2 regions of the Arthrobacter sp. USHLN218 genome follow, and region 2 is predicted to be linked to the other one. Evidence: predicted binding sites of a transcription regulator. Region 2 holds the regulator's gene; the other holds the start of a gene.
The links. The regulator HspR, encoded in region 2, represses chaperone genes until heat shock. The targets are predictions, from matches to a motif close to AAGTTGAGTCNNNNNGACTCAACTT.
Positions count from the first base shown of each region.

Region 1 (15,788 bases), on a different contig from region 2:
GTTTCTGGATCGCCACCGGTTCGCTCTCCGTCCTGGCGCTCGGCGCGGGGGCAGCGGCTGCCGCAAGCGCGCCGGAGGAGCAGCAGGACCTGGGCAGCAGCACCATCGACCGGGAGGCCGTCAAGGGTGTGACCAGTCCGGCGGAGGCAAAGGTGTCCCCGGCCAGCGTCGACTTGTCCGGCCAGCCGGTCAACACGGCGGTGTCCGCAGCAACCGCCCAGTCAGCTCCGAGCCCGGTATCGGCACAATCGGCCCCGTCCCCGGTGTCCGCACCCACGCCGGTCTCGCCGGTCTCGCCGGCTTCGGCCCCGAGCCCCGTCTCTCCGGCTTCGGCTCCGACCGCCGCTTCCGCCCCCAGCGCGGCCACGGCGGAGTAGCCCTGCGTCCGCGGACCCTCGGGCTGCCCGGCTTCACAGTCACGGGGCGGCCGGGCGCGTGAACTAGACTGGGAGGCAACCCCTACTGAAGAACCTTTGGAGTTTGCGTGAGCCTAAAGCAGCTTGACCGTGTTCCCATCCACCGGGCCCTGATCTCGGTCTACGACAAGACAGGGCTGGAGGAACTCGCTCAAGGTCTGCACAAGGCCGGCGTGAGCATCGTGTCCACCGGTTCCACCGCAAAGCGGATCGCCGAGGCAGGCGTGCCCGTCACCGAGGTTTCGGAGGTGACCGGGTTCCAGGAGTGCCTGGACGGCCGGGTGAAGACGCTGCACCCGCGCGTCCATGCCGGCATCCTGGCGGACCGCCGCCGCGATGACCACGTGGCCCAGCTGAAGGAACTCGGCGTCGAGGCCTTCGACCTCGTGGTCGTGAACCTCTACCCGTTCGTGGACACCGTGAAGTCCGGTGCCGGCGAGGACGAGGTCGTTGAACAGATTGACATCGGCGGCCCGTCGATGGTCCGCGCTGCGGCCAAAAACCACCCGAGCGTCGCCGTCGTCGTTGATCCCTCGCGGTACGCCGAGGTTGTCACCGCGGCTGCGGAGGGCGGCTTTGACCTGAACGCACGACGGCGGCTGGCGGCTTCCGCGTTTGCGCACACTGCTGCGTACGACAACGCGGTCGCCAGCTGGACCGCGGCGCAGTTCGGCGACGGCACCGACGAAGGTAAGGCCTGGCCGCCGTACGCGGGCATGGCGCTGGAGCGTTCCGAGGTGCTGCGCTACGGCGAGAACCCGCACCAGGCGGCCGCGCTCTACGTCGAGCACGGCGCGACCCCGGGCATCGCCCAGGCCGACCAGCTGCACGGCAAGCCGATGAGCTACAACAACTTCGTCGACGCCGACGCCGCGCTGCGCGCTGCCTTCGACCATGCCGATCCCGCGGTGGCGATCATCAAGCATGCCAACCCCTGCGGCGTGGCGGTGGCGACGCCGGGCGCCGAGGACCCGATCGCCGACGCGCACGCCAAGGCCCATGCCTGCGATCCGGTTTCCGCCTTCGGCGGCGTGATTGCCGCCAACCGCACGGTCAGCGCCGTCATGGCCAACACCGTCAAGGACATCTTCACGGAGGTCGTCATCGCGCCGGACTTCGAGCCGGAGGCCGTGGAGATCCTGTCCCGGAAGAAGAACATCCGCCTGCTGACCCTGCCCGAAGGCTACCGGCGCGATCCGGCCGAGATCCGCCAGGTCTCCGGCGGCGTGCTGGTCCAGGTTTCGGACACCCTGGAGGCCGACGGCGACAGCCCGGAGAACTGGACACTGGCGGCCGGCCCGGCCGCGGACGAGGCGACCCTGGCCGACCTTGCTTTCGCCTGGAAGTCCGTGCGGGCGGCCAAGTCCAACGCGATCCTGCTGGCAAATGACGGCGCCGCCGTCGGTATCGGCATGGGGCAGGTCAACCGTCTGGACTCGTGCAAGCTGGCCGTGGAGCGCGCCAACACCCTAGGTGTGGCAGTCGACGGCGGCGCCGACGCGGCCGGCGGAGCGGCCAACGTCGAGGGCGCCGGCGCTCCGGAGCGGGCCCGCGGGGCGGTGGCCGCCTCGGACGCCTTCTTCCCGTTCGCGGACGGCCTGCAGATCCTGATCGACGCCGGCGTCCGCGCCGTGGTGCAGCCCGGCGGTTCCGTGCGGGACGAGGAAGTCGTCGCGGCGGCGAACGCGGCCGGCATCACCATGTACTTCACGGGAGCCCGCCACTTCTTCCACTGACAGATCGACGCCCGCACCTCGGGTAAGTTGAATATCGAGACCCCAATAGAAACCCACATTTCAGGGAGACGCCTCACTCATGGCCAAGATTATCTATACCCACACCGACGAAGCGCCCATGCTGGCGACCTATTCGTTCTTGCCGATCGTTGAAGCCTTCGCTTCGAAGGCCGGTGTGGAGGTGGAGACCCGGGACATTTCGCTGTCGGGCCGCATCATTGCCGCCTTCGGCGACCACCTCACCGAGGAGCAGCGGGTCAGCGACGCGCTGGCCGAGCTGGGCGAGCTGGCCAAGAAGCCGGAAGCCAACATCATCAAGCTGCCCAACATCAGCGCCTCCATCCCGCAGCTGAAGGCGGCCATCGCCGAGCTCCAGGGCAAGGGCTACGCGCTGCCGGATTACCCGGATGATCCGTCCTCCGACGTCGAGAAGGAAATCCGCGCCCGCTACGACAAGATCAAGGGCAGCGCCGTCAACCCGGTGCTGCGCGAGGGCAACTCGGACCGCCGCGCCCCGCTGTCGGTGAAGAACTACGCGCGCCAGAACCCGCACAGCATGGGTGCCTGGTCCGCGGACTCGAAGACCAACGTCGCCCACATGGGATCCGACGACTTCCGCTCCAACGAGAAATCCGTGGTCATCCCCGCCGACGACAAGATCAAGATCCAGCTGGTCGCCGAGGACGGCACCACCACCGTGCTGAAGGACTCCTTCCCGGTGCTGGCCGGGGAGCTCATCGACGGCACCGTCATGCGCGCCGCCGCGCTCGATGAGTTCCTGGCCGCCCAGGTCGTCCGCGCCAAGGAAGAGGGCGTGCTGCTCTCGGCGCACCTGAAGGCCACCATGATGAAGGTCTCGGACCCGATCATCTTCGGCCACGTGGTCCGCGCCTACTTCCCCGACCTGTTCGCCCAGTACGGCGAGCAGCTGGAAGACGCCGGCCTGAGCCCGAACAACGGCCTGGCCTCGATCCTCAACGGCCTCTCCGAACTCCCGGCCGACGTCCGCGAAGGCGTCGAAGCCGCGATCAAGAAGGGCTTCGAGGAGGGCCCCGCGCTGGCCATGGTGGACTCGGACAAGGGCATCACCAACCTGCACGTGCCTTCCGACGTGATCGTGGACGCCTCCATGCCGGCCATGATTCGCACCTCCGGCCACATGTGGGGTCCGGACGGCCAGGAAGCCGACACCCTGGCGGTCCTGCCGGACAGCTCCTACGCGGGCATCTACCAGGTCGTCATCGACGACTGCCGCGCCAACGGTGCGTTCGATCCGACCACCATGGGCACCGTGCCGAACGTCGGCCTCATGGCGCAGGCCGCCGAGGAATACGGCAGCCATGACAAGACCTTCGAGATCCAGACCGCCGGCACGGTCCAGATCCTCGACGGCTCCGGCGCCGTCCTGATCGAGCACCAGGTCGCCCCGGGCGATATCTGGCGCGCCTGCCAGACTAAGGACGTGCCGGTCCGCGACTGGGTCAAGCTCGCCGTCAACCGCGCCCGTGCGTCGCAGACCCCGGCCGTGTTCTGGCTGGACGAAGAGCGTGCCCATGACGCCAACCTGATCGCCAAGGTCAAGGAATACCTCAAGGAGCACGACACCGAGGGCCTGCAGATCGAGATCATGTCCCCGGTCAAGGCCACCGCCTTCACCCTGGAGCGCATCCGCAAGGGCGAGGACACGATCTCCGTCTCCGGCAACGTGCTGCGTGACTACCTGACGGACCTGTTCCCGATCCTCGAGCTGGGCACCAGCGCCAAGATGCTCTCGATCGTCCCGCTGATCAACGGCGGCGGCCTCTTCGAAACCGGCGCCGGCGGCTCCGCCCCGAAGCACGTGCAGCAGCTGCTGAAGGAAAACCACCTGCGCTGGGATTCCCTCGGCGAGTTCCTGGCCCTGGCCGTCAGCTTCGAGCACCTGGCCAACACCACGGGCAACAAGCGTGCCCAGGTCCTCGCGGACACGCTGGACCGCGCCACCGGCACCTTCCTGCTGGAGAACAAGTCCCCGAGCCGCAAAGTCGGCGAGATCGACAACCGCGGCAGCCACTTCTACCTGGCCCGGTACTGGGCCCAGGAACTGGCCAAGCAGGACCAGGACGCCGAACTGGCCTCCGCCTTCGCCCCGGTTGCCGAGGCACTGACGGGCAGCGAGGACCAGATCAACTCCGAGCTGCTGGGCGCCCAGGGTTCCCCGGCCGAAATCGGCGGCTACTACCGCCCTGAGGACGAGAAGGCTTCGGCCGTCATGCGTCCCTCGGCCAAGCTGAACGAAATCCTGGCCACGCTGTCCTAACCGACCGGGCCAGCCCATAACGACGGCGGCCGGTACCTTTCGCACGGAAAGGTACCGGCCGCCGTCGTTCGCGTGGGGCAGCGGATGGCTCTCGAGGTCATGAATTCACGCCGCAGCACACCCGGCTGAAACGATATTCCCTATGCAAACCGACAACTCCTCCCACCCGCAGGCGGTCCGGACCGCCGATCCTGCCGCGGCAGCCACCGACAGCGCGGAAGAACGCAGCGCCCGCGTCGCGGTGACCCTCTTTCCGCTTCTGATCCTCGCCGGCGGCGCGCTGGCGCTGTTCTTCCCCGCGCCCTTCACCGGCCTGGCGGCCTTCATCAACCCGGCCCTGATGCTGATCATGTTCGGCATGGGCCTGACCCTGACCCTGCCGGACTTCGCGCTCGTGGTCCGGCAGCCGCTGCCGGTGCTGCTCGGCGTCGTGGCGCAGTATGTCATCATGCCCCTGCTCGGCCTCGGCGTCTCGCTGCTGCTCCAGCTGCCGCCGGCCCTCGCGGCGGGCGTCATCCTGGTCGGCTGCGCACCCGGCGGCACGGCCTCCAACGTCGTGACCTACCTGGCCAAAGGCAACGTGGCGCTGTCCGTGACCATGACGAGTGTCTCGACCCTGCTGGCGCCGGTCTTCACTCCGCTCCTGACGCTCTGGCTCGCCGGCCAATACATGCCGGTGGACGCCGGCGCGATGGCCCTGAGCATCGTGCAGATCGTGCTGATTCCGGTGGTCCTTGGCCTTGCCGCCCGCATGCTCATCCCCGGCCTCGTGGACCGCGTGATTCCCGCGCTGCCGTGGGTCTCCGTCCTGGCCATCACCTTCGTCGTCATCGCGGTCGTGGCCGGCAGCGCCGAGGCCATCTTCAGTGCCGGCCTGCTGATCCTGCTGGCCGTGGTGCTGCACAATGCCGGCGGCTACCTGCTGGGCTACGGCGCGGCCAAGCTCTTCCGCCTGCCGGTGCCGTCGCGCCGCACGATGGCCATTGAGGTCGGAATGCAGAACTCCGGCCTCGCGGCCGGCCTTGCCAAGACCTACTTCGCACCCGAGGCGGCGCTTCCCGGGGCCGTGTTCTCGGTCTGGCACAACGTCTCCGGTGCGCTCGTGGCAGCCTTCTGGCGGCGCAGCAGCAAGTAGTTCGCGGACCTAGCCCGACGGCGGCCGGTGCCTTTCGCGCGGAAAGGTACCGGCCGCCGTCGTCAATGTGCGATCAGCCGATGGCGGCCGCCACGGGCCAGGTATGGACCGGCAGATTGCTGTGCATGTTGGTGGCGTACAGGCTGGTCAGCCGCGCCAGCGCCGCAGCGCGGTCCAGGCCGTCGGACTCCAGCCGGCGCAGGGTCTCGATCTGCCACTTGGAGCCGTTCTGTTCCGACTGCGCCCGGTCCCGCAGCACCCCGAGGTACTCCTCGATCAGGTCGGCATCCACGCCGAGGTCGGCCAGGCCCTCCGCGGCGAGCGGCAGCAGGTGGCGGATGATCAGCTCGACGACGGGCAGGTCGCCGAGGCCCGGCCAGTACACGGTGGCCTCGAGCCCGTGGCGGGCGCAGGCCAGGAAGTTGGCCTCCGCGCTCTGGAACGCGAGCCGGGACCACAGCGGCCGGTCGGCTGTCCTGAGCCGGCGCACCAGCCCGAAGAAGAACGCGGCGTTGGCCACGGTGTCCAGCACGGTCGGGCCGGCCGGCAGCAGCCGGTTCTCGAGCCGCAGGTGCGGCTGGTCCCCGCCCGGGTCGTAGATGGGGCGGTTCCAGCGGTACACCGTGCCGTTGTGCAGCCGCAGCTCCGGCAGCAGCGGCGCCCCGCCGCGGGCCTGGCGGCCGGTGGCGCGGGAAAGCTCGGGGAGCAGCGACGGGAAGTACCGCACGTTCTCCTCGAACAGGTCGAAGATCGAGGTGATCCACCGTTCCCCGAACCACACGCGCGGCCGCACGCCCTGGTTGCGCATTTCGGGCGGCCGGGTGTCGATGGCCTGCTTGAACACCTCGATCCGCGTCTCGTGCCAGAGCAGCTTCTCCATGAAGATCGGCGAATTCGCGGCCAGCGCGACCTGCGGCCCGGCGATGACCTGCGCCGCGTTCCAGACCGGGGCGAATTCCGCCGGCTCGAGCTGGACATGCAGCTGAACGCTGGTGCAGGCCGCCTCCGGCGCGATGTTCTTCGCGTAGAAGGACACCGACTCCAGGCCGCGCAGGTCCATCAGCACGTCCTCGCCGCGGGCCTGCAGCACGGAGGTGTTCAGGGCCGCATACCGTTTCCCCGGGCTGAGCCAGGACATGTCCTCCACCAGGTCCTGCTTCAGGGTGGGCAGGATGCCGATCATCAGGATCTGCGCGCGGACCGCCGCGGCCCGTTCCTCGGCACGGTTCAGCCGCCGGCGCAGGCCGTCTTCGAGGTCCTTGAGCCCCCGGCCGGACACGGAGAGCGCCGGGTGGTTCATTTCGATGTTGAACGCGCCGATTTCGGTCTGGAATGACGGGTCGGCGATCGCCTCGAGCACGTCGGAATTGCGCAGGGCGGGGGAGCAGTCCGCGTTGGTCAGGTTCAGTTCCAGCTCCAGGCCGATCGTGCCGGAGTGCGCGAACTCGCCTGTGGAGAGGTAGTCGGCGAAGGTTTCCAGGTTTTCGAGCAGCCGCTCGCGGTAGCGGGTCCGTTGTTCGCGGGTGAAGGTCTTGGTCTTGACTTCTGCGCCCATGGTTGAAGGTAATCACTGCGTCCGGCCCTTGTACAGCACAGGCGGCATCAGGGCGCTTACGACGACGGGGCGCGCCTTCCGTGCGGAAGGGGCGCCCCGTCGTCATTAGTGGTTCGATACGCGGAGTGGCCGGGTCAGGCGTCGGCCGGCTTCTGCTCCGCGCCGCCGGCTTCCACCGCACGGTCGGCCGGCGCGCTGACCACCTCGATCTTGCGCGGCTTGGCGCGTTCGCTGACCGGGATAGTCACGGAGAGCACGCCGTTCTCGTAGTGTGCGGTGATCGCGTCGATGTCGATCCCCTGGCCGAGGTTCAACTGCCGGAGGAAGGACCCGCCCTCGCGCTCCCTGGCCAGCCACTTGACGCCGCTTTCGGGGCCCCGCAGGGTCCGCTCGGCGCGGATGGTCAGCAGCTGTCCGTCGACGTCAATGTCGACCGAGCCCGGATCGATGCCGGGCAGGTCCGCGTTCAGGACATAGTGGTCCCCGTCGCGGTACAGATCCATCGGCATCAGGCGCAGGCCCGAGCGGTTTTCGAAGAGGGCACCGGCCACGCGGTCGATTTCGCGGAACGGGTCGAATCGAGCAGCCATCACTATCAACTCCTGTAGTCCGTTGTCCTTGCTGGTTCTTCCATAAGGATAGTTGAGCGTCTCTCGCTCAACTACAGTTTCAAGTTAGCACTCGGCGCCGAGAGTGCCAAGAGCCCGGGTGATTGCCCAGAGCGAACACGGGGACGACTGAAAGGGTGCCGCCCCTGGCCAATCGACCGCCTCCTGTAGACGGTCTCCGGCGTCGGTCGTAGCCTGTACATGGATCGTTTATCCGGCAGGACCGCGGGGGTGGTTTCCATGGGCTATGGCTCATTGGATCAGGCTCGCTGCCTCCTGCGCCGGGCCCTGCTGATCTCCGGCGCCACCGTTGGACTCGCACTGCTGGGCGTCTCCGCGGCCCAGGCCGGCGACGATGAACCCGGCGGACTCGGCAGAGCGATCTCGACCGTTACTCAAGCGGCAGAAGCGCCCGTCTCCGAGGCCGCCGCGCATGCCGCGGACCGGGTTGGCGGTGCGGCGTCGCCGGTGGCGGAGACGGCCGCGACCGCAGCCGGGGACGCCCAGCCTCTGCTGGAGACAGCAACGAAACCTGCCCCGCCCGCCGCGGCAGGCGTGTTCGAGACCGTTGGCCAGGTGGCTCAACCCGTCACCGCCACGGCCCTGGAGCCGGTGGGCAAGGTGGCTCAACCCATCGTCGTGACGGTCGCCGAGCCGGTTGAAGCGGTCTCCCAATCCGTGTTCCACGCAGTCCGCCCCGTAACGGAGGCCGCCACGCCAGCGGTTTCCGACGTGGCGGATCCCGTTCTTGTAGCAGCCCGGCCCATCCTTGAGCCTGCCGGCCGCACCGTTGACGCGGTGGTCGAGCAGGTCGGCCGCTCAGTCACCCCGGTCGAAGAACCCCGTGAAGAGGTAACCGGGGGAGCGGTCTCCGCTCCTTCGACGGACGGCCCCGAACGGCAGCACGTCGAGCCGGCCGACGCAGCTCCTTCCGAGGGGTCGACGGATTCCACTGACTCCAGCGGCACGGCCGCGCCGGCATCGGGGGAAGGGGCGCCTGAAGCGCCTGTCCCCGCGTCATCTAACGACGCCGGGCCCGGCCTCGTGGGGTCCGCCGCCTCCATCTTTCAGGGCGGACGTGCGACGCATGATGCCGCCGCGAGCACCAGAGCCCTGCCGCCCGCGGAGTCCCGGGGCCCGGCCCACCCGGCGCAGCCCGCCCTGGCCGCCGTCGGCCCTTCCGGCGCCCTCACCGGAGCGGGGCAATCGCCTGGGGCTGCGCCTGCCGATATTGAGCCCGGCAGCGGGCCGGATCCCCGGCTGTGCGCGCACATCCTGCCGCTTGATGGCTGGATCCTGCCATCCTCTCCTTCGCAAAGTCCTGGTTCTTCGCCCGATTGATTCCGTCCCTGCCGCTGCCACTCATGCGGCCAACGGACCCGCTGGCTGAGATAGCCGGCAAGGACTCAATCAGGAGAAGAACAATCATGCGAGCAATAATGCGGACGACGCTGTGCGGCGTCGCCTTATCCGGAGGACTGCTGGTCCTCGGAACAGCCGCGGCTTCGGCTGCCGAAACCGAATCACCGGAAGTTCTGTTCGTGACGGACGATGCAGTGTCCACCGAGGCGGACGTTGCAGTCGGCGTCGACGTCCTCTCGGAAGACGCCGTGGTCGATGCCACCGCGGATGTCGGACTCGACGCCGAGGTCCTCGGCCTTGATGCGACGGCCGACGTGCCGATCGACGTGGAGGTCCTGACCGACAGTCAGCCCGCGCCGAATCAGGAAAGGTATACGGGCGCGGAGGTCACCGCCGATGCGGACGTGACGCTGGGCGGCACGGGCGAGGCTGTTGCCGCCGAGCCGGTGTCTGACGTAGCCGCCGATATGGCGGCGGATGCGGACGTGACGCTGGGCGGCGCGGGTGAGGCTGTGGCTGCAGAGCCCGTTGCCCACGCCGCTGCCGATGTGCTGGCGGATGCGGACGTGACGCTGGGCGGCACGGGCGAGGCTGTGGCTGCAGAGCCCGTTGCCCACGCCGCTGCCGATGTGCTGGCGGATGTAGGCCTCGATGCCGGCGACTCTTCATCTGGCGACGGGAAAGGTCTCACGGCCGACGTTTGCCTTGACGGAGCCCTGGCACTCGGTGGATCGGCTACATCGTCCGGATGCGGCGGGACCGCGGCCGATGAGGATATAGCCGGTGACGGTGCAGGTCCGACCGGAGGCGACAGCGGAACCGGCGCTGGCGGGGAAGCGCCGGCTGGCGGGGAGGGCACTGCCGGCGAAGCAGGCGGCGCTGCCCCCGAGGGCGCAGACAGTGACGTTGACCGCGAAGCGACGATGGGTATCAGCGCCGTAGCCGAAGACGCGGGTGATGCATCCGCCGGCGCGGGCGTTGCACCAGGCACTGTGACTGTTAGTCGTGGCGCTGCGCCCGGTGTTGCCATTGCTTCGGCCGACCGCTGGCTGGTGGCCGCAGATGCTGGTCCGGGAGCGGACGGGGCCGCCCAAGGTGGAAACATGCTGGCGGAAACGGGTTGGTGGGCCGGGAACATCCTGTGGTCCGGGCTGCTGTTGATCGTGGCCGGGGCGGCGGTATCCGTGTCCCGGGTTCGGACCCGAAGGTTGCCGATCCTGTGACCGCGCGATAGCTGGCCGCGCGGCCCTGCGCCCGGGCCTGCTCCCGGGGACGGCGGGGCCGCGCGGCCTTTCGGGGGCGGCAGGCCGCGCGGCCGGCCTGCTCAGCTGGGCCGCCCCGTAATCTCCGTCAGCTTGCCGCCGGCGAGCCGGAACTGGCGGTCGGTCCGGGCGGCCAGGGTGTTGTCGTGGGTGACCACGATGACGGTCGTGTTCCTGCGCCGGGCCAGGTCCTTGAGCAGCGACACAATCCTGTCGCCTGTCTGTTCGTCAAGGTTGCCCGTCGGCTCGTCGGCCAGGATCAGCTTGGGTGCATTGGCCATGGCCCGGGCGATTGCCACACGCTGCTGCATTCCGCCCGAGAGCCGGTTCGCCTTGCGGTCGTGGACGTCCTCGGGGAGTTCGACGGCGGTCAGCAGCTCCGCGGCGCGGGCGAGGCGGAGGGCCTTGGGAACCTTGGCGAACTCCATCGGCAGCATGACATTTTCCTTGGCCGTCAGGTTGGGAATGAGGTTGTACTGCTGAAACACGAATCCGATGTCGTTCCGCCGGTAGGCGGTCAGTTTCTGCTCGGCCAAGATGCTGATGTTGATGTTGTCGACGAGGACGTCGCCGCTGGTGGCCTTGTCCAATGCGCCGAGCAGCGAGAGCAGGGTCGACTTGCCGCTGCCGCTCTTGCCGAGGATGGCGGCGAACGTGCCCTGCAGGAGATGCAGCGATACCCCTTGGACCGGCGTAATCACGTCGCCGCCGGCGCGGAATTCCTTGACGACATTGCGAACTTCAAGCATTTTCATTCTCCCCGCAAGACTTCGATGGGACGGATTTTGGCGGTAAGCAGCGCGGGCACCAGGGCGCCGAGCGCCGCGATGGCAAACACGGCCAGTAGCCCTAGGGCCACGGTCTCCGTGCCGATGTTGGCCGTGACCTGGCCTACGAGATCGGCTCCACGGGCAAACGGAGCGCTGGCCATCGGTCCGTCTCCGGATGGGGCCGCGGCGGCGATGTCCGGCTGTCCGGGGGGAGCCCCCTGCGCCCCGCCGGGAGCCGCCGGACCGCCCCGTCCTGCTGCCGCCGTCGTCGTGGATGTTGAAGAAGAGACGAGGGTCCCGGCAATGCTCCCGCTGGCGGCGACCGCCACGCCGGTGCCAAGGACTGCGGCGACGGCAACAAGGACGAGGGATTCGAGGACGAACTGGGCCCCGATGGTCCGGTTGGGTGCGCCGATGGCCTTGAGCACCCCGATTTCGCGCCGGCGTTCCCGGACGATCAGGACCATGATGAGCAGAATGATGACGCCGGCGGTGACCAGGGATGCGATGAAGCCGATCAGCGAGATCTTCTGGACTCCGGCCAGCGATTCGACCGCCGCATCCAGGTTGCTCCCGCCGGATGTAACGTCGGCCCGGTCTTCGCCGAGGGCCGCCGCCAGCGCGTCCTTCGTCGCATCAACGTTGTCGATGCTGTCGACGAGGGCGGTCACCATGCTGACTTCGCCGTCCTGTCCGCTGAGCTCCTGGACGGCGGCCAGCGGGAAGTAGAGCGTGTTGTTGTCGAACTCGGTGCCCGCGTCGAAGATGCCGGTGACCGTGAACTTGCGTTCAAGGGCGGTGAACGTGTCGCCCACAGTGAGCGAGTTCTTCTCGGCGAGGTCGGCGCCGAGGACGGCCTGGGTCGATGCCGCGGAGAAGTCGGTCAGGCCTTCGCCGGCAGAGAGGTCCAGTTGGCCGCCGGCAGCGTCGGTCGCGGCGCTGACGCCGGTTGCGGTCACCGGCAGGACGAACTCGGGAACGTCGGTGCCCGTCGGCGTGCTCGGGGCTTGGCCTTGATTCATGCGGTTCCCCAAGGTGCCGGCATCGACGGCGGATTCCAGGCTCGTCGTGCCTGCAACCTGCTGCTGTCGTCCGCCGGGACCTGCGGCCGCGGCGGTGCTGTCGGCGTCCTCATTGGAGAGCCGGACGGACAACGAAGCGATGGCCTGGCTGACGTGTGCGGTCGAAGCCACGGTGGCGGCGTCGGACGCAGTGAGCGGTTCCCCGCCGCCTTGGAAGCCCCGAGCCCCGGCCGGGTTGACGGTCAGCGCGTTGCCCGTGCTGGCTTTCAGCTCGGCGATCTTGGTCGCGACGGCCTGGTTCGCGACCAGCATGGACAGCGCCAAACCGATCGCCACGGCCAACACGGCGATCACGGCGCCGCTTCGGACCTTGTTCCGGAACGCGTTGCCCGCGCTTCGGCTCACAATATTCATTTTTCCTCCACTCGGGGCGCCCCTGTTGCCGGGTGCCAGCAGAAGAAGAATGGCAAGTGCGTCTATGAAAAGCCCATGACCAGGCTAGGTGAACCTTTTGAATTCCTGTGAGCGTGCTGAACCCGCGGGAGGGATGGACGACGACCGGTGCGGCTCGGTTTTGGACGATGCACCGGGGACCGGATCTGCTAGTCGAGGACCGGCACGGCCCTGTCGTTGGCGTAGCTGACGCCGATCTGTGCCCGGACGCCGTCGAAGAGCCGCATGGTGTTGAGGGTGTCGTCCAGCGGCATCGTGGGACTCTCGGTCAGGCCCTCTTGAATGCAGCGGGTCACCTCGCGGAGCTCGTACACGTAGTTCTGGCCGATCCGGCCGAACTGTTCGGTCCGCTGGCCGCCGGAGTGCCGGTGGATGGTCAGTTCGGTGGGGTGGTGCAGGGGTGCCCCGGAGCGCAGCCACCCCGTGCTTCCGCAGACGGTGGCCGTCCGCGGGGAGGAGGCCAACAACGACGACGTCAATTGGGCCTGGGCACCCGATGCGTACGTGAGCGTCAGGGCGTTCTGGGCGTCCACGCCGTCGTCGTTGAGATGGCCGTTGGCCAGGACCGTCCGCGGGAAGCCAAAGATGCCGAGTGCCCAGGTCAGGGGGTAGACGGTCAGGTCCAGCAACGCTCCGCCGCCGGCCCCGGGGTTCCACAGCCGGGAGGCCGCGTCGTAGGGAGCGGGGAAGCCGAGGTCAGCCTGCAGCCACTGGAGGTCGCCGAGCTCGCCGGAGTGGGCGATGTCCCAGGCGCGGTGGATGATGGGCAGGAATCGGGTCCAGACGGCCTCCATCAGGAAGAGGTTCCTGGCGCGGGCGAGTTCGGCCAGTTCCAGGGCCTCGCGGGCATTGATGGTCAGGGACTTCTCGCACAGCACGTGCTTGCCGGCTTCCAGGGCGAGCTTGGCGATTTCGTAGTGCTGGCCGTGCGGGGTGGCGACGTAGACGACGTCGACGTCAGGGTCTGCGAAGAGCTGGTCGTAGCCCTTCCCGGCCGCGGTGTCGAAATAGGAGGCGGCGAAGCCGAGCCGGTCGGCGAAGGCGCGGGCGTTGGCCTCGACCCGCGAGCTGACAGCCTGCAGGACTGCATCGTCGAGCAGGGCCAGATCCCCGCTGACCTTGCCGGCGATCCTGCCCGTGGAGACGACGCCCCAGCGCAGCGGTCGGCCGGTGGCCTGCAGCGGACTGGGCGCCCCCGGTTCGGCGCAGGGCGGGGTGATGATCCGCTGGGGCATAGTCATGCGCACCATCATTCCTGCTCAGCGCGGCATCGTCCATTGTGCGTGTGCCCTATCCCGGGGGAGCAACCAGTGATACAAAAGTAAGTACGCTGAGGTTCCCGTCCAGCAGGAAGAGGCGCAATACCCATGGATGCTTCAACAATCATCTGGATAGTCGTGGCGGTCGTGGTGGTGCTCGTCATCATCGGCTTGATCGCCTATTTTGCGAACAAGCGGAATAAGGCCAAGGTCCTGGAGCGGCAGGAAGCTGACCGCCGCAAGGCAGCGGAGCTGCGCCAGGCGGCACAGGCGACGGAGCTGGGGGCGCGTGAGCGCGAAGCCCAGGCCCAGCGTGTCAAGGTGGACGCCGAGCAGGCTGATATCGAGGCCGAGCGCGCCCGCATGGAGGCGGAGCGGATGCGCAGGGAAGCCGAGGCTCGGGCCGAGGACGCCAAGGGCATCCGCGAGCAGGCCCAGGGCAGGCTGCGCGAAGCCGACGAACTGGACCCGGACGTCAATACCGACAAGCGGGACCGCGGGGACCGGACCGCCGGCGCTGCCGGCTACGACCGCGGCACCGATCGTGACACTGGTAGCGGGGCGGACCGTGCACAGGGCCCCGGCTACGATGCAGACCGCGGCGCTGACCGTGAACAGGGCCCCGGCTATGATGCCGACCGCGGCGATGAGGGCCGGCACGTTGCGCGCGACGGCGACCCCGGCGACCAGCGCCCGCGCGAGCACTGACCGGAAGGTTTATGGGCGGCGCCGCTTTGTGTCCGGCAGGCCGTCTCGCGTCCGGCAGCCCGATTAGCGGCGCAGACGATCGGCTGCGGGGGCCCGGGCGGTCAGGAGGTGGCTTCGCGGTGGATCTTGGCCAGCTCTACGTAATGGGAAGCGTTGTCGAGGACCGACTGGTATTCGTCGTCGTTCAGTTCCCGGCGTACTTTGGCCGGGACTCCGGCCACCAGCGAACGCGGCGGAATCTGCGTCCCCTCGAGCACCACGGCCCCGGCCGCCACCAGGGAGCCCTCGCCCACGACGGCGCCGTTCATGATGGTGGCGCTCATGCCGATCAGGGAATTGTCCCCGACGGTGCAGCCATGGACCACGGCAGAGTGGCCGATGCTGACTCCCGCGCCGACGGTGCAGGGGAACCCCGCATCCGCGTGCAGCACGACGTTGTCCTGCAGGTTGGTGCCCTCGCCAACGCGGATCGGGGCAGAGTCGCCGCGGACGGATACGCCGTAGAACGCGCTGGCACCGGCGGCCAGTTCCACGTCGCCGCTCAGGACGGCGGTGGGGGCGAGGAAAACGGACGGGTCTGCGGCCGGGGTCTGCCCGGCAATGGTGATGATGTGAGCCATGGCACCACCCTACTGGCTTTCGAAGCGGTGCCCGGTCAGAACTTCGCGAGGATGAAGTACTGGAAGTGGCCGGGCTGGCCGGGAGACTCCCAGGTGGTGAAATCCTTGACGCTGCCGTGCGGCTCGAAGAGGCTCAGTACCGTTTCGTCGGAGCGGAGGCTGGAGAAGAGGCGGGTGGCGTAGCCGTCCACCAGGTCCAGCCGTTCCTCGTCCTCGCCGGACCGGAGCCCCACCGCGAGCGGCGCTCCGGGTTTGAGCACGCGCAGGGACTCGTCCAGTACTCCGTAGAGCTCGGTGTTCGAGACGTGGGTCAGCGTGCCCATGCACCAGGCGGCATCGAAAGTCCGGTCGGCGAAGGGCAGCGAATGCGGGACCGCGACCGATGCTTCCAGGTGCCTGGCACGGGCGGCCCGGACGTTGGCCTCGGAGCTGTCGACCCCCGTGTAGTTGATGCCGGCGGCCTTGAACGCCAGACCGTCTTCGCCGGTGCCGCAGCCGATCTCGAGCACTTGGTGCCGGCGCTCGCTGGCCAGCTGCCGGATGAACTCGTCCCGCTTGGCATCGCGGTACGGATCCCGATCCG
Region 1 covers NZ_JBBCYT010000001.1:94,376-110,163, forward strand. The annotation lists gene WFH44_RS00455 (hypothetical protein) at 1-377, shown strand, start outside; gene purH (bifunctional phosphoribosylaminoimidazolecarboxamide formyltransferase/IMP cyclohydrolase) at 485-2,152, shown strand; gene WFH44_RS00465 (NADP-dependent isocitrate dehydrogenase) at 2,232-4,451, shown strand; gene WFH44_RS00470 (bile acid:sodium symporter family protein) at 4,594-5,586, shown strand; gene WFH44_RS00475 (glutamate--cysteine ligase) at 5,660-7,141, opposite strand; gene WFH44_RS00480 (Hsp20/alpha crystallin family protein) at 7,276-7,731, opposite strand; gene WFH44_RS00485 (hypothetical protein) at 7,951-9,090, shown strand; gene WFH44_RS00490 (hypothetical protein) at 9,114-10,334, shown strand; gene WFH44_RS00495 (ABC transporter ATP-binding protein) at 10,436-11,122, opposite strand; gene WFH44_RS00500 (ABC transporter permease) at 11,125-12,579, opposite strand; gene WFH44_RS00505 (Gfo/Idh/MocA family protein) at 12,768-13,859, opposite strand; gene WFH44_RS00510 (hypothetical protein) at 13,986-14,585, shown strand; gene WFH44_RS00515 (gamma carbonic anhydrase family protein) at 14,687-15,205, opposite strand; gene WFH44_RS00520 (class I SAM-dependent methyltransferase) at 15,241-15,788, opposite strand, start outside.
Region 1: WFH44_RS00480 (Hsp20/alpha crystallin family protein) is a predicted target of HspR. The motif match lies at 7,781-7,805, and genes of this name have one in related genera.

Region 2 (15,788 bases):
TGCTGTCCTTGAGCCGGGGCAGCCGCTTGAGCAGCAGGTTGACCTTGGCCTGCGCACCCTCGGCCCGGCCGGATGCCGGAGCCGCTGTCCCGGTGGCCGCGTCGCCCAGGAGGCGCTCCAGCACCTGCGGGGCCACATTGGCGAGCACAAACTCCCCGTGCACCGTGGAAGGGCCGTCGGCGCCGCCGTCGTACGCCACCTCGCCGCCAGGTGACACCGCGGTGACCTCGGCCGACGTGCGGAACTGGACGCCGGCCGCCCGGGCGGCCTTTTCCAGCGCGCCGCTGACCGCGCCCATGCCGCCTTCCGGGACGTCCCAGTCACCGGTCCCGCCGCCGATCACGTGGTACAGGAAGCACTTGTTCTGCTGCAGGTCCTTCTGCTCGGCGCGGGCGAACGTGCTGATCAGCCCGTCGGTGAGGACCACGCCGCGGACCAGATCGGACCGGAACGCCGTCTTGATCGCCTCGCCCAGGGGCCGCTCGAAGAAGTCCGCCCACAGCTCGTCATCATCCAGCAGGGCGCGGACGTCGCTGCGCCGCGGCAGCGGCTGCGTCACGGTCGGCCACAGCCGCTCGGCGATGGCTCCGGTGCGCTCGTAGAAGCGGCCGAAGGCCTCGAAGTCGGCTGCCGCGTCCACGGCCGCGAAGGACGCGCGCGTCGCCTCGGGATCTTCGTTGTCCACCAGCAGGCCCGCATCCGTGCCTGGCAGGGGCGTGTAGGAGGAGTAGCGGCGTCGGATCAGCCGCAGGTCCAGGCCGAGGTCGTCGATGATCTGCTGCGGAAACAGGCTCACCAGGTAGGAGTAGCGCGAGAGGCGGGCGTCCGTGCCGGGGAAAACCTCGGCGGAGACGGCGGCGCCGCCGAGGTGGTCCTGCCGCTCCAGCACCAGCACGGAGCGGCCGGCTCGTGCCAGGTAGGTGGCGGCTACCAGGCCGTTGTGTCCGCCGCCGATGACGACGACGTCGAAGTGCTCTTGTTCACGGGTATGCAGGGGCATGGGGCTCCTCTATCGGGCCAGGTCGGCCGGCGGGCGGCGCTGCTGCGCCGGCGGGTCTCGGGGCTTGCTGGTCAGGGTTTGCGCGCGAGGATCTCCCCGTTGGGAATGAGGAACCAGCCGTCCGCGGCCATGGCCCACTCCTGCCAGCCCTGCGCGAGGCGGTCCAGCCCGGCCTGGTCCAGCAGGCCGCGGTCCAGCGCCTGCTCGCCGTACGCCGAGTGCAGGACCCGCTCGTACCAGACGTTGCCCCACCAGGTGCGCTGTTCCTCGGTGGCGTAGAGCCAGTTGGAGGAGGACGGGCTGATGTCGCTGAACCCGGCGGCCTGCGCCCAGGAGAGCAGGTGGCGGCCGGCGTCGGGCTCGGCGCGGTTGCCGCGGGCAATCTGCTGGTAGGTGTCCATCCACTCGTCCAGCTCCGGGAGTTCCGGGAACCAGCTCATCCCGTGGAAGTCCGCGTCCCGCACGGCGACGATGCCGCCCGGCTTGGTCACGCGCCGCAGCTCATACAGCGCGGCCACCGGATCGGTCAGGTGCTGGAGCACCTGGTGGGCATGGACGACGTCGAAGGTGTCGTCGTCGTAGTCCAGGTCGTAGATGTTGCCGCTGACGAAGACGGCGTTGTCCACCCCGCGCAGCGCGGCGAGCTCGGCGGCCTGCTCCAGCACATCGTCGGAGCGGTCCAGGCCGACCACCTCGCCGGGGGCGACGAGCTCGGCCAGGTCCGCGGTGATGCTGCCCGGCCCGCAGCCGACGTCGAGCAGCCGCATTCCCGGCTTGAGATGCGGCAGCAGGTAGGCGGCGCAGTCCTCGGCGGTGCGGACGGCATGCGCGCTGACGACGCTCTGGTGGTGGCCGTGCGAGTAGACCTCTTCCTTCATAGTGGGAGGGTACTCTGCGCCACAGCGTGAGAGGTAACGGCGCGGCCGCTTGTTGCGCTATTAGTCACGATTGGCCGCGGACAGGGATTCATCGGCGCCGGCCAAAGTATCTCCATGATGGAGATACTTTATAGTGGAGCTAAAAGCCTGCTTCCTCCAAAGAAAGGCCGGTCGGATGTCCCGCTGGTTGAGAGTGTTCGTGCCCGTGCTGGTGGTGCTGGCCTGGTTGGCCGCGGCAGGCCTCGGAGGGCCGACCTTCGGCAAACTCTCGGACGTGTCCACCAATGACCAGGCCGGCTTCCTGCCGCAGAGTGCGGAGTCGACGGAGGCGGGGGAGTGGCAGCAGCGGTTCCTGGATTCCGAGTCCGTGCCCGCCGTCGTCGTTGTCGAATTCGACGCCCCGCTGGCGCCGCAGGAGCTCGGCGGCCTCGCCCCGCTCGGGCAGCAGCTCGGCGAGGCGGCGGGCCTGGCGTCCGGCAGCGGTCCGCAGGTCGCCGGTCCGATTCCCGCCGAGGATCTCACTGCGGTCCAGTTCATCGTCCCCGTGCCCGACGACGGCGAGGTGGGTGCCTCCGTCGACGGGCTGCGCGACGTGCTGGCGGCCGAGCTGCCGGACGGCGCCACCGGTTACGTGACCGGTCCGGCGGGCTTCGTGGCCGACCTGGTCGAGGCGTTCGGCGGCATCGACGGGCTGCTGCTGGGCGTGGCGCTCGCGGCCGTGTTCCTCATCCTGCTCGTGGTGTACCGGGCCCTGCTGCTGCCGTTCCTGGTGCTGCTGACCTCGGTTTTCGCCCTGTGCGCGGCCATCCTGGTCGTCTACTGGTTCGCGCTCCTCGGCTGGATCCAGCTCAGCGGGCAGAGCCAGGGCATTCTGTTCATCCTGGTGATCGGCGCCGCCACGGATTATGCGCTGCTGCTGGTGGCGCGCTACCGGGAGGCCCTCGGCGAGGAGGAATCCGCCTGGTGCGCGATGCGCACGGCGTACCGCGCCGCGGTCGAACCAATCGTCGCCTCCGGGGCGACGGTTACGCTGGCGCTGCTCTGCCTGCTGTTCTCGGACCTGAATTCCAACCGCAGCCTGGGGCCGATCGCGGCCATCGGCATCGTCTTTTCGGTAGTCGCCGCGCTGTCGCTGCTGCCGGCCCTGCTGCTGATCTTCCGCCGCGGGGCCTTCTGGCCGATCGTTCCGCGGCCCGGTCGGCACGCGCACCGGTCCGCCGAGGGCAATGTTCCCGCCGGGGCGGAGGGCCTGCGCGGAATCTGGCGCCGCATCGCCGGACTCATCGCGCACCGGCCGCGGCTGACCTGGCTGGTCTCGCTGGCGGTCCTGGCGGCGGGATCGCTGGGCGTGCTGCAGCTGCAGGCCCACGGGGTGCCGCAGTCGGAGCTGGTCCTGGTCCAGACGGACTCCGCGGACGGCCAGGATGCCCTCGCGCGGCACTTTGACGCCGGATCGGGGTCGCCCGCCGTCATCATCGCCGACGAGGCGCTGCGCGACGAGGTCCTCGAGGTTGTCCGCGGCCAGGACGGGGTGGCCGACGCGGAACTGCTGGCGGCCGGCGGCACGGTCGTGGAAGAAGACGGGCGGGTCCTCATCAATGCCACCCTGGCGGACGTCGCGGATTCTTCGGCCGCCGAGGAGACGGTGGCCGAGCTGCGCGCCGCGCTCGACGCGGTCGACGGCGGGGCCCTGGTCGGCGGCACCACCGCCGTCGCGCTGGATACCAACAACTCGGCCCAGGCCGACCTGCTGAAGATCATCCCGATCGTGCTGGCCGTGATCCTGGTGGTGCTGATGCTGCTGCTGCGCTCCGTCGTCGCGCCGGTGCTGCTGATCCTCAGCGTCGCCCTGTCCTACCTCACGGCCCTCGGCGTCTCGGCCTGGCTGTTCAACCACGTGTTCGGGTTCCCGGGAGCCGATGCGTCGGTCCCGCTCTACGGCTTCGTCTTCCTCGTGGCCCTCGGCGTGGACTACAACATCTTCCTGATGACCCGGGTGCGCGAGGAATCCCTGCGGCTGGGCACCCGGCCGGGGATCCTCCGCGGCCTCGGGGCGACCGGAGGCGTCATCACCTCCGCCGGCATCGTCCTTGCCGCCACCTTCGCGGCGCTGGGGGTCATTCCCATCCTGTTCCTGGCCCAGCTGGCCTTCATCGTCGCGTTCGGGGTGCTGCTGGATACCGTCCTGGTGCGTTCGCTGCTGGTGCCCGCGCTCTCCTACGACCTCGACCGGCGCATCTGGTGGCCGGGAAAGCTGTCGCGGGGAACGCGGCAGGGGGAACCGGCGAAGCCGCCCGCCTACATCGACGCATGATCCCTATCGACGTCTGATCCCCATGGGCGTTGACCCTGACGGGCATGTGGTCCCATGGAGCTCGTGGCTCCCGCGGAGGGGGCGGCCGGGTGGCCGCCCCCTCCGGCGTTTCCGGACAGGGGGTGGCCTGGAGCAGTCCGGGTGCACCTCCAAACTTGAGTGCCAACGGCTCAAGTTGGGTTGACATCCCCGAGGCCCTGAGTAAACTTGAGCTCAGAACGCTCAATCCCGAGCCGCCCTTTTTGGGGCCGGCACGCCTGAGATCCGTGGCCGCCAGGCCAGCCAAGAAAGGACAAGCGTATGTCTCGTGCAGTAGGTATCGACCTCGGAACAACCAACTCCGTGGTTTCCGTGCTGGAAGGTGGCGAGCCCACCGTTATCGCCAACGCCGAGGGTGGACGCACCACGCCCTCCGTTGTCGCCTTCTCGAAGGCCGGCGAGGTCCTCGTCGGCGAGATCGCCAAGCGCCAGGCGGTCAACAACATCGAGCGCACCATCTCTTCCGTCAAGCGCCACATGGGCACCGACTGGAAGAAGGAAATCGACGGCAAGAACTACACCGCCCAGGAGATTTCCGCCCGCATTCTGCAGAAGCTTAAGCACGACGCCGAGTCCTACCTGGGCGAGAAGGTCACCGACGCAGTGATCACCGTTCCGGCGTACTTCAACGACGCCGAGCGCCAGGCCACCAAGGAAGCCGGCGAAATCTCCGGCCTGAACGTCCTGCGCATCGTGAACGAGCCCACCGCCGCTGCTTTGGCCTACGGCCTCGATAAGGGCAAGGAAGACGAACTCATCCTGGTCTTCGACCTCGGCGGCGGTACCTTCGACGTCTCGCTGCTGGAAGTCGGCAAGGACGAGGACGACTTCTCCACCATCCAGGTCCGCGCCACGGCCGGTGACAACCGCCTCGGCGGCGACGACTGGGACCAGCGCGTCGTCGACTACCTGCTGAAGCAGGCCAAGGCCAAGGGCGCCGACCTGTCGAACGACAAGATCGCGCTGCAGCGCCTGAAGGAAGCGGCCGAGCAGGCCAAGAAGGAACTGTCCTCGGCCTCCTCCACCAACATCTCGCTGCAGTACCTCTCCGTGACTCCCGACGGCCCGGTCCACCTGGACGAGCACCTCAGCCGCGCCAAGTTCCAGGAACTGACCGCGGACCTGCTGGAGCGCACCAAGAAGCCGTTCCACGACGTCATCAAGGAGGCCGGCATCAAGGTCTCCGACATCGACCACATCGTGCTCGTCGGCGGTTCCACCCGTATGCCGGCCGTGTACGACCTGGTCAAGGAGATGGCCGGCGGCAAGGAGCCCAACAAGGGCGTGAACCCGGACGAGGTCGTCGCCGTCGGCGCCGCCCTGCAGGCCGGCGTCCTGAAGGGCGAGCGCAAGGACGTCCTGCTGATCGACGTCACCCCGCTGTCCCTGGGCATTGAGACCAAGGGCGGTGTGATGACCAAGCTGATCGAGCGCAACACGGCCATCCCGACCAAGCGTTCGGAGACCTTCACGACCGCGGACGACAACCAGCCCTCCGTCGCCATCCAGGTATTCCAGGGCGAGCGTGAGTTCACCCGGGACAACAAGCCGCTGGGCACCTTCGAGCTGACCGGCATTGCGCCGGCCCCGCGCGGCGTCCCCCAGGTGGAGGTCACCTTCGACATCGACGCCAACGGCATCGTGCACGTTTCCGCCAAGGATAAGGGCACCGGCGCAGAGCAGTCGATGACCATCACCGGCGGCACCGCGCTGTCCAAGGATGACATCGACCGCATGGTCCGCGAGGCCGAGGAACACGCCGCCGAGGACAAGAAGCGCCGCGAGGCCGCCGACGTCCGCAACTCGGCCGAACAGCTGGCCTACTCCGTGGGCAAGCTGCTGACCGACAATGACGAGAAGCTGCCCGCCGAGGTCAAGACCGAGGTCCAGGCCGACGTCGACGCCCTCAAGGCCGCCCTGGAGAAGCAGGATAACGACGACGAGGTCAAGGCCGCGTTCGAGAAGCTCCAGGCATCGCAGACCAAGCTGGGCGAGGCGATCTACTCGCAGTCCCAGGCCGGCGCTCCCGGTGAAGGCGCTCCTGCTGGTGACGGCGCTCCCGGAGCCGGATCTGCCAACGCCGACGAGGACATTGTCGACGCCGAAGTAGTCGACGAGGAAGAGAAGAAGTAACGATGCCCCACCACGGTAACGAGCACGAACACGAGTCAGAGCCGGTGAGCTTCCGCGACAACCGGAAGATCGACCCGGAGACGGGCAAGGTCCGTGGGCCGCAGGAGGAGGCTGCCGCCCAGGATGCGGCGGCCTCCGCGGAGGCAGCAGGCCACGACCATGAGGATGTCACTCCCGTGGACGCGGCCCACGACTCCGGGGACGCACTGGCGCAGGCCGAGCAGATCCTCAACGAGGCCTCGGCCGAACCCGAGGCCGACCAGGCCCTGGTCGAGGAGCTCCGCAATGACCTGCTGCGGCTGCAGGCGGAGTACGTCAACTACCGCAAGCGCGTGGAACGGGACCGGGCGGTGGCCGGAGAGATGGCTGTCATCGGCGTCCTGAACTCGCTGCTGCCGGTGCTCGACGACATCGACGCCGCCCGCCAGCACGGCGACCTCACGGACGGCCCGTTCGCCGCGATCGCAACCAAGCTGGACGGCGTGTTGGAGCAGTACGGCCTGAACCGGATCAACGAGGCCGGGGTGGAGTTCGACCCGAACATCCACGAGGCCCTCATGCAGCAGCCCAATCCGGAGGTCAAGGTGGACACCGTCAACCAGATCCTCCGCGGCGGCTTCAAGTCCGGCGACCGGGTGCTGCGCGCCGCCCAGGTCATCGTGGGCGTGCCGGAGTAAGCGGCAACACCCAAACGGCCGCTGCCGGGAACTGCCTGCCTCGGGCAAGCAGTTCCCGGCACGACCCGTCCCGCCGGCCACGGCGGGACCCGCGACATTAACGACGACGAGAAGGAGGCATCCGGATGGCCAGCCAGGATTGGGTCGACAAGGATTTCTACAAGATCCTCGGTGTCTCCAAGGACGCCTCGGACGCGGACATCAAGAAGGCCTACCGCAAGCTGGCGCGGAAGTACCATCCGGACACCAATGCGTCGGACGCCAGCGCCGAGAAGATGTTCAAGGATGTTTCGGAGGCCTACTCGGTGCTTTCGGACCCCGAGGAACGCCAGCAGTATGACGCGATCCGTGCCATGGGCAGCGGAGCCCGCTTCTCGGCCGGAGGCGCCGGCGGTCCCGGTGCCGGCGGCTTCGAGGACGTCTTCGGCAACCTCTTCGGCCAGCACGCCGGCCGCGGCACCCGAACGGGCGGTTTCGGCGGCGGCAATGTCCCGCCCGAATTCGCCGACCTCTTCGGAGGTTTCGGCGGCGGCGGTTTCCAGGGGCCGCAGGCACCGCCGCGGAAAGGCGCCGACCGGACCGCGTCGACCTCCATTTCCTTCGCCGGTTCGATCAACGGCACGAAGATCGGCCTCCGCGAGCCCTCCGGCGAGGTGATCGAGGTACGCATCCCCGCCGGTATCAAGGACGGCCAGAAGGTGCGGGTCCGGGGCAAGGGACAGCCCGGCCCGGCCGGCAACGGCGACCTGATGGTGACCGTCAACGTCCAGCCGCACGGTTTCTACACCCGGGACGGGGACAACATCCGCGTCCATGTCCCGGTCACCTTCGCCGAGGCGGCGCTGGGCGCCCAGATCGAGGTCCCCACGATGAACGGCGAGCACGTCAAGGTGAAGGTCCCGGCGGGAACGCCGTCCGGCCGCACCCTGCGGGTGAAGGGACGGGGCGTCAAGACGTCGAAGGCGACGGGCGACCTGCTGGTGACCATCGACGTCGTCGTTCCGCAGAACCTGAACAAGCAGGCCGAGGAGGCCGTGAAGGCTTTCGCCGCGGCCACGTCCGACGCGGACCCGCGCTCCTCGCTGGCCGCCAAGGCCCGACTGTAGACGCGTGAAGAGGGGAGGAACGGCGATGGGCATCGACCGCAATGCGCCGATTTTCGTGATTTCCGTGGCAGCCGAGCTGGCCGAAATGCACCCGCAGACACTGCGCCAGTACGACCGGATGGGGCTGGTGTCCCCGTCCCGGCAGCGGGGCCGGCAGCGGCGGTACTCGCAGCGGGACGTCGACCTGCTCCGCGAGGTCCAGCGGCTGTCCCAGGAGGGCGTCTCGCTGGAGGGGATCAAGCGCATCCTCGAACTGGAGAACCAGGTCAGCGCGCTGCGTTCCCGGGTGGCCGAGCTGACCGCCGAACTCGACCAGACCCGGCGCCTGACCAGCGCCGAGGCCAGCCGCGTCTTCGCGGCCGGGCTGGCCGGCGACGTGGTCACCCTGGCCCGGGGCAAGCGTCCGCGGCCGCGGAGCCAGGCGCTGGTTGTGTGGCGGCCCCAGTCCTGACCGAAGCCCGCCGCGCCAGCTCGATGGCCCCCGCCAGCCGGGCGGCCAAGGCGGCGCCCACCCCGGGGATCTGCCTCAGGGCCTCGGCGTCCACGGCCAGCAGCCCGGCAGGACCGCCCGTCTTCTTCAGGATGAGCCGACCCAATTCGAGGCTGCTCGCCTCCCGCGTTCCCGAGCCGATGACCAGGGCCAGCACCTCAGCGTCCCTGAGCCGCCGGATGCCGACCCGGGCCATTTTCTCCCGCGGCCGGTCCGTGGCCTCCATGTCCGCAATGGATGTGTGTGTCTTCATGCAGCCACGCTACGGGCCCATGCCGGCCGGGCGGACCGGCGGGGGCCCGGATGTGCACGGCGGCGCTTCGGGGCGAACCTGTGGAGGAAGGGTCTAGGAATTCTGCTCCAGGGCGCGCTCGAGGATGGCCAGGACGCCGTCGTCGACCTCCGCCGGCGAGCGGAACCGCAGCCGCCGGTCGAAGGGATCACCGGACCGGCCCTTGACCGCCTCGAGCCGGGGGTCCTCCGCCTCGACGCGCAGCAGCAGGTCCAGGCTGCCCTTGTTCGCCGGCGTGATCTGGGCGAACTTGCGGCGCGGCGAATGGACCGAAACGTAGGTCTTCCGGGCCTGCAGCCACACCCCGTCGAGGGAAAGAGCCATGGACATCAGCCGGTCGGCGATCGGGCGCAGCGCCGGCCGGTCAGCATACTGCCCGTCGATCAGCTCGTCGCCCGACTTGAGGAAGAACTCCGGGTAACCGAACAGCTTCCACGCAACGGCCATGGCGGCGTAGCCGGTCACGCCCTGCTCCCGGAGCCATCCGGTCAGCTCCGCCTCCGTCGCGACGCCGGAGGCCCGCGCCTTCCCGGCCCAGGCCTCCGAACCCTCGCCGGTGCGCCGCACCAGCAGCTCCTCGTTCCAGTCGATCATCCCCTGCCAGGATGCAATGTCTGCCATCCCACCAGAGTACTGAGGTCAGCGGATCATGGTCCCGTCGGGAGCCACGACATACCAGACCTCGTTGACGCCCTGGCCGGTCACGTCGCCCGGCTTCGTGTCGTTCTGCCAGAGGTAGATCGGCATGCCGTCGATGGTGACCTGCTTCTTGCCTTCGGGCGTCTCGATGGTGCCGATCTTGGCCGTGACGCCCTCGACCTTGGGGGTGTCGCTTTCGGTCAGCACCGGGGGCCAGGCCACGATGCAGTCGCCGGTGCAGTTGCTGACGCCCGAGTCCTTCGTGTCCTTCGTGAAGTAGTAGACCGTCATCCCCTTGCCGTCGACCACGATCTCGCCGAGGGAGCTGTCCGCCGTCTTCAGGTCCACGGATCCGGCGGCGGCACTGCTCTCGCCCGTGGTGGGCATCGCGCTGGTTTCCGGCGCTGCACTGGTCTCAGGCGCCGCCGGGGGAGCTTCGTTGTCATTTCCGCCGCCGGCACAGCCGGTGAGTCCGAGGAGGGCGGCCGCCATCAGCGCGCTGGCGCCCCTGGTTGTGATCTTCATAAGGAGTCCTATCGGTTCGACCGGGCTGGGCTCGGTGCAGCGCCGCCGGGTGCGGGCCACTATTGGCAAAGACGTGCCCCGGGGCCAGAATGGTTCAACTGCGCGGGCCGCGGCGCAGTTGAACCAAGGGGCCTCCCGTCGGCGTCTGTGCAGGTACGGGTGTCAATTCGGCGCATGCTCGAAGGGATCGGCCATGGCGATGGAAGACGAAGCGGTCGCGCAGCTGTACCGCGAGTACGGAGCGGCGCTGCGGCGCTTCGTCCTCGCCACCACCTCGGACCCGGCCCAGGCCGACGACGTGGTCCAGGAAACCATCCTGCGTGTCTGGAAGCTCGGTCCCGACGTGGAGAACATGCGCGGGTACCTCTACCGCACGGCCCGGCACGTCATCATCGACAATTACCGCCGCCGCAGCCGCCGGGCACCGGAGACCGGGATGCCCGCGGAGGACGCGCCCGCCGAGGACAAGGTCGATTCCCTGCTGCTCAAAGTGGTGATGGAGGAGGCCCTGTCCCGGCTCAGCGTCGACCACAGGAACATCATCCTCGCCCTGTACTACCAGAGGCTCACGGCGGCGGATGCTGCCAAGGCCCTGTCGCTGCCGCTGGGCACCGTTAAATCGCGGGCCTTCTACGCGGCCAGGGCGCTGCGCTCCGTCCTCGAGGAGATGGGGGTCCAGCCATGAAACCCAACCACGAGCAACTCAGCGAGCTGATCGGGCTCTACGTCCTCGGCGGGCTGGAACCGTCCGAGCGGCGCGCCTTCGAAGAACATCTGCGCGACTGCCCGGAATGCGCGGCGGAACTGGCGCGGCTCGAGGGCCTGCCGGCCTTGCTGGAAGGCGTGCCGCGCGAGGTCGCCCTGGAACTGGCCCAGCCGTCGCCGGAGGAGGCCCGGCACAACACCCGGCGCCTGCTGTCCGAACTCCACGTGCGCCGCCGCCAGCAACGACGGCGGGTGGCCGGCCTTGTCACGCTGGTCGCCGCGGCATCGCTCGTCATCGGCGCGGTCGCCGGGCCCGCGGTCACCGCCCCCCGGCTGGTGAAGGACAGCTACACCATGAGCGCGTCCAGCGGACTGGAGGTGCAGCTGGACCTGGTCCACAAGGGCTGGGGGACGGAGCTGGCCATGGACGGGGAACGCCTGCCTGACAGCGGCATCCTCTCGCTCTGGGTCACGGACTCCACCGGAAAGGCGCACCAGGTCGCCACGTGGAAGGCCACGCAGGCGGGCCGGGCCCGGCTCTCGGCCGCCACCGCCGTCGAGACGGAGGAGATCGTGCGGGTCGAGATCAAGGACGCGGAGGAGGTCCCGGTCGCCTCGGTGGTCACCCGGGGCTGAGCCGGCCGCCGGCGCGGCCGGTGGCCGTCAGTCCCCGGTCCGGCGGAAGGTCAGGTCGAAGATCCCGCGGCCGGCCTCGTGCGCCTTCTGCTCGAAGCTGGTCAGCGCACGGCCCTCGAACCGCGGCGCCCAGCCGCCGAGTTCGTCCATGCCCTCGCTCTGGCTCGCATTGCCCGTGCTCACCGGAGCCTTGCCCTCGCGCACCGGGGCGCCGCCCACTTCCTGTTCGACCCCGCTTTCCCAGACCTGGGTGAGCGGGGACGCCGGACCCGTGCGTTCGCCGTCGTGCACGTTGACGAAGCCTGCCGCCGCGTTGCCCACTTCCCGCATCTGGATGGCGTAGGAGGACCAGTCCGTGGCCAGCCGCCAGAGCCCGCCGGGTTCGATGACCCGGGCGGCCAGCGGGGCGAAGCTGTCCTTGACCAGGCGGCGCTTGTGGTGGCGCGTCTTATGCCACGGATCGGGGAAGAAAACCCAGAGTTCGGAAACCGATCCTGCCGGCAGCATGGTGGCGAGGACCTCCGGCGCATTGGCCTGCACGACGCGGACGTTCGAGAGCTGCTTCGTTCCGATGCGCAGCAGCGTCTGGGCCAGGCCCGGCCGGTAGACCTCGACGGCGAGGAAGTTCCACTCGGGGTGCTCCTGGGCCGCGTGGCAGACGGCTTCGCCGAGCCCGGAGCCGATCTCCACCACGAGCGGTGCCCGGCGCCCGAACGCGGCCTCGGCGTCGAACTCATAGCCGGGGTCCACGGAGGTGTCGCCGGCCGCCCGCGGCACGTCGATGACGAAGGCCTCCGCGTAGTCGTCCCAGGCCTGCTGGCGGCGGCCCTGCAGCCGGGAGCCGCGGCGGACGTAGCTGACCGGCTGGGTATGGAAGGAGCCCGGCGCGGCGGACGCGGGGGAGGGGCCGGCGTTGTCCGGGGCAGGGTCCGGGGCGGGAGAATCCGGGGTGGAAGGCTGGTGCATCATCCACCTCAGGATAGCCGCGGTCGGACGGCGTGCGCGCCGCTGGTAGACTGGTGGGTACTTGGAGCGCGCCCGCGGGTGCGTTCCCTGCGTCGATGAACGCTTCACACTTCTCCCGCAGTTCCAGCGCGGGGCGTCAGACCTGCAGCCAGCAGGCAGCCACCGCGGGCGGTTGACTCTGATTATTTCTTCGGCGAAACCCTGGGCCATACCGGTGCCGGGGCCACTGACCGAAAGTACCTCTCGATCTCCATGACCTTAACTACTTCTGTGCGCTCTTTTAAGCAGCTCGGCGTTCCCGCGCCGCTGGTGACCGCGCTCTCCGCCGCCGGCATCCTGGAGCCGTTCCCGATTCAGGCCGAAACCCTGCCGGACACGCTGGCCGGCCGCGACGTCCTGGGCCGGGGCCGGACCGGCTCCGGCAAGACGCTGGCCTTCGCGCTGCCGCTGGTCGCGCGGCTGGCCGAAGGGGAGGCGGCCTACCGCCGCCGCGCCGGCCGCCCGCTCGGCCTGGTGCTGGCACCGACGCGCGAGCTCGCCACCCAGATCAACGCCGTGATCGAGCCGCTGGCCAGGGAACTGGGCCTGAACACCACGGTGATTTACGGCGGCGTCTCCCAAGCCCGCCAGGAAAAGGCGCTGGGCGCCGGCGTCGATATCGTGGTCGCCTGCCCCGGCCGCCTCGAGGACCTGATGAACCAGCGCATCCTCACGCTGGAAGCCGTCGAAGTCACGGTGCTCGACGAGGCAGACCACATGGCCGACCTGGGCTTCCTGCCCGTGGTCCGCCGCCTGCTGGACGCCACCGGCTCCGAGGGACAGCGCCTGCTGTTCTCCGCCACGCTGGACAACGGCGTGGACAAGCTGGTCAACCGCTACCTGACCAATCCGCTCACCCACTCGGTGGACGAGCCGCAGGCAGCCGTCAGCACCATGGAGCACCACGTGCTGGTGGCCCCGGACCTGACCGTCAAGAAGCAGCTGATCAAGGAGCTGGCTTCCGGCCTGGGACGCCGCGTGCTCTTCACGCGAACCAAGCACCACGCCCGCAAGCTGGCCAAGACGCTGACCGATGCCGGGATCCCGGCGGTGGACCTGCACGGCAACCTCTCGCAGAACGCGCGGGACCGGAACCTGGCCGAGTTCTCCTCCGGCGAGGTGCGCGTCCTGGTCGCCACCGACGTCGCCGCCCGCGGCGTGCACGTGGACGACGTGGAGCTCGTGGTCCACGTGGACCCGCCGACCGAGCACAAGGCCTACCTGCACCGCTCCGGCCGCACCGCCCGGGCCGGCTCGGACGGCACCGTAGTCACCTTGTCGCTGCCCGAGCAGAAGCTCGAAGTGGGCAAGCTGATGAAGGCCGCCGGCGTGGATGTCGCCTTCGAGAGAGTGACGGCCAGCTCCCCGCTCGTCGCGAAGCTCGTCGGCGAAGCCGCCCCCGCGGTGGACCCGAAGGTCCGCCGTGCCGCGGCTGAGGCCAAGGCTGCCCACCGCGGCCCCGCCCACAAGCAGGGCACTTCCACCGGGGCCAACGCGCAGCGCAAGCGCGCGGCGCGCCAGAACGGACGGAAGCAGGGCGCCGGCACCGGCGGGCAGCCCGCAGCCACCCGCGGCGCAGGACGGGCAGCCGATTCCCGGGGCGCCGGACGGGCAGGCGATGCCCGCGGCGCAGCCCGGACCGGTGATGCACGCACGGCCGGCCAGGCCGCAGCGTCCGGCAACGGCCGCCGCCCCGCACGGACCGACGCCGTCCAGCAGCCAGGCCGCTCGCGCCGCCCCGCCACCGGACAGCGCGCCGCCGCGCAGCCGCCGTCGTCGTCCCGGGGTTCCCAGCGCTCGGCTCCCGCGGCCGCATCGGCCGGACACCGCGCCGCGGCCCCGGACAACCGCCGCGGCAACCGGCGTGCCTCGGCCCCGGCGAGCAACGTCCGCCGCAACGCCCGCTAGCCGGAACCCGGCACCGGCAGAAAGGCCCTGGCCTCCCCTTTTAGGGGCGGGTCAGGGCCTTTCCCCATGGTGCCGGCAGCCTCGAGCGGCAACAATGGGTTGCATGAACGCTGTCCTGAATATCATCTGGCTGTTGCTCGGAGGCATCTGGCTCGCACTCGGCTACTTCCTGGCCGGCATTGTCTGCTGTGTGCTCATCGTCACCATCCCGTTCGGCATCGCGTCCTTCCGGATCGGCGCCTACGCCCTGTGGCCCTTCGGCCGGAAGGTGGTGGACAAGGGCGGACGCACTTACGTCCTGTCGACCCTGGGCAACGTCATCTGGATCCTCGTGGCAGGCATCTGGATCGCACTGGCGCACGTGCTCACCGCGATTGCGCAGGCGGTCACCATCATCGGCATCCCGCTGGCGATCGCCAACCTGAAGATGATCCCGGTGTCCCTCACGCCGCTGGGCAAGGAGATCGTCCCCTCGAACCACTCCTTCATCGGCTATGACCGGCACTACGCGGGCGGCTACCTGCGCTGAGCCGGGCTCATTCCGGGTACACGCAGGCTCATTCCACGTTCAGGCGGCGGGCGTCGCTGAGCCCCAGGCTCCGCCGGGACGAGGCCTGCACGCGGAAGCGGCGGCCGGTCACCTGGTCAGGGACAATCCGCATGAAGTTGTTCTTCTCGCCACCCTGCCACGGGAAGAGCGGCAGCAGGCTGGAGGCGAGCACGTCCTCGATGCTGGCGAGCCGCTCCGCCGGTCCCTTGACCACGACGCTCCACGCGACATTGCTGGGCGGATGGTAGCCGTCCGTCTCGAACGCAACGTTGCTGCCGCCCAGTGCGCCGTCCAGCTTGGTGCCGCGCGCCGTCCGGAAGACGATCGAGCCGTGGTCGACAACGTAATTGATCGGGAAGAGTTCCGGCTGCCCCTCGACCACGACGGCCAGCCGGCCGACGTCCGTGCTCCGGAACAGTTCCCAGCATTCGCTGGTGGACAGATTCTCTATGCCGTCGGGCATCTGCGTGGCCGTCATTCTCCCAGTCTATTGAGGGGCGTGGCCCGATGATAGTCCCGCCCGCGGGGGCGGCAACAGGACCCCGGCCTGCGGGTATACCCGCCTTTCGGGAGATGCATTCCGCTATCGGATGTGCTGGAATTGCGTTGATAGCGGCAACGCTATGCACTGTCGGGCTGCCATCCATCGGCCCGCGGGGACGCAGTGCTTGTGCCATAAACCCCAGGAGGCGTCACTATGTCCGAACTGACCCCAGAGATGTCCGGAGAGTGGCGGTTCGACCCTGCCCACACGCGCATCGGGTTCTCCACCCGCCATGCCATGGTCACCAAGGTCCGCGGAGCCTTTAATGACTTCGACGGCGTCATCCGCGCCGACGTCGAGAACCCGTCCAACTCTTCGGTGCGGCTGACCATCAAGGTCGCCAGCAT
Region 2 covers NZ_JBBCYT010000005.1:151,654-167,441, forward strand. The annotation lists gene WFH44_RS13070 (phytoene desaturase family protein) at 1-1,000, opposite strand, end outside; gene WFH44_RS13075 (class I SAM-dependent methyltransferase) at 1,072-1,878, opposite strand; gene WFH44_RS13080 (MMPL family transporter) at 2,054-4,192, shown strand; gene dnaK (molecular chaperone DnaK) at 4,493-6,364, shown strand; gene WFH44_RS13090 (nucleotide exchange factor GrpE) at 6,367-7,041, shown strand; gene WFH44_RS13095 (DnaJ C-terminal domain-containing protein) at 7,167-8,147, shown strand; gene WFH44_RS13100 (heat shock protein transcriptional repressor HspR) at 8,173-8,598, shown strand; gene WFH44_RS13105 (UPF0758 domain-containing protein) at 8,528-8,890, opposite strand; gene WFH44_RS13110 (DUF5655 domain-containing protein) at 8,984-9,550, opposite strand; gene WFH44_RS13115 (COG4315 family predicted lipoprotein) at 9,569-10,093, opposite strand; gene WFH44_RS13120 (sigma-70 family RNA polymerase sigma factor) at 10,287-10,778, shown strand; gene WFH44_RS13125 (zf-HC2 domain-containing protein) at 10,775-11,434, shown strand; gene trmB (tRNA (guanosine(46)-N7)-methyltransferase TrmB) at 11,462-12,403, opposite strand; gene WFH44_RS13135 (DEAD/DEAH box helicase) at 12,671-14,347, shown strand; gene WFH44_RS13140 (YccF domain-containing protein) at 14,451-14,876, shown strand; gene WFH44_RS13145 (pyridoxamine 5'-phosphate oxidase family protein) at 14,905-15,375, opposite strand; gene WFH44_RS13150 (YceI family protein) at 15,595-15,788, shown strand, end outside.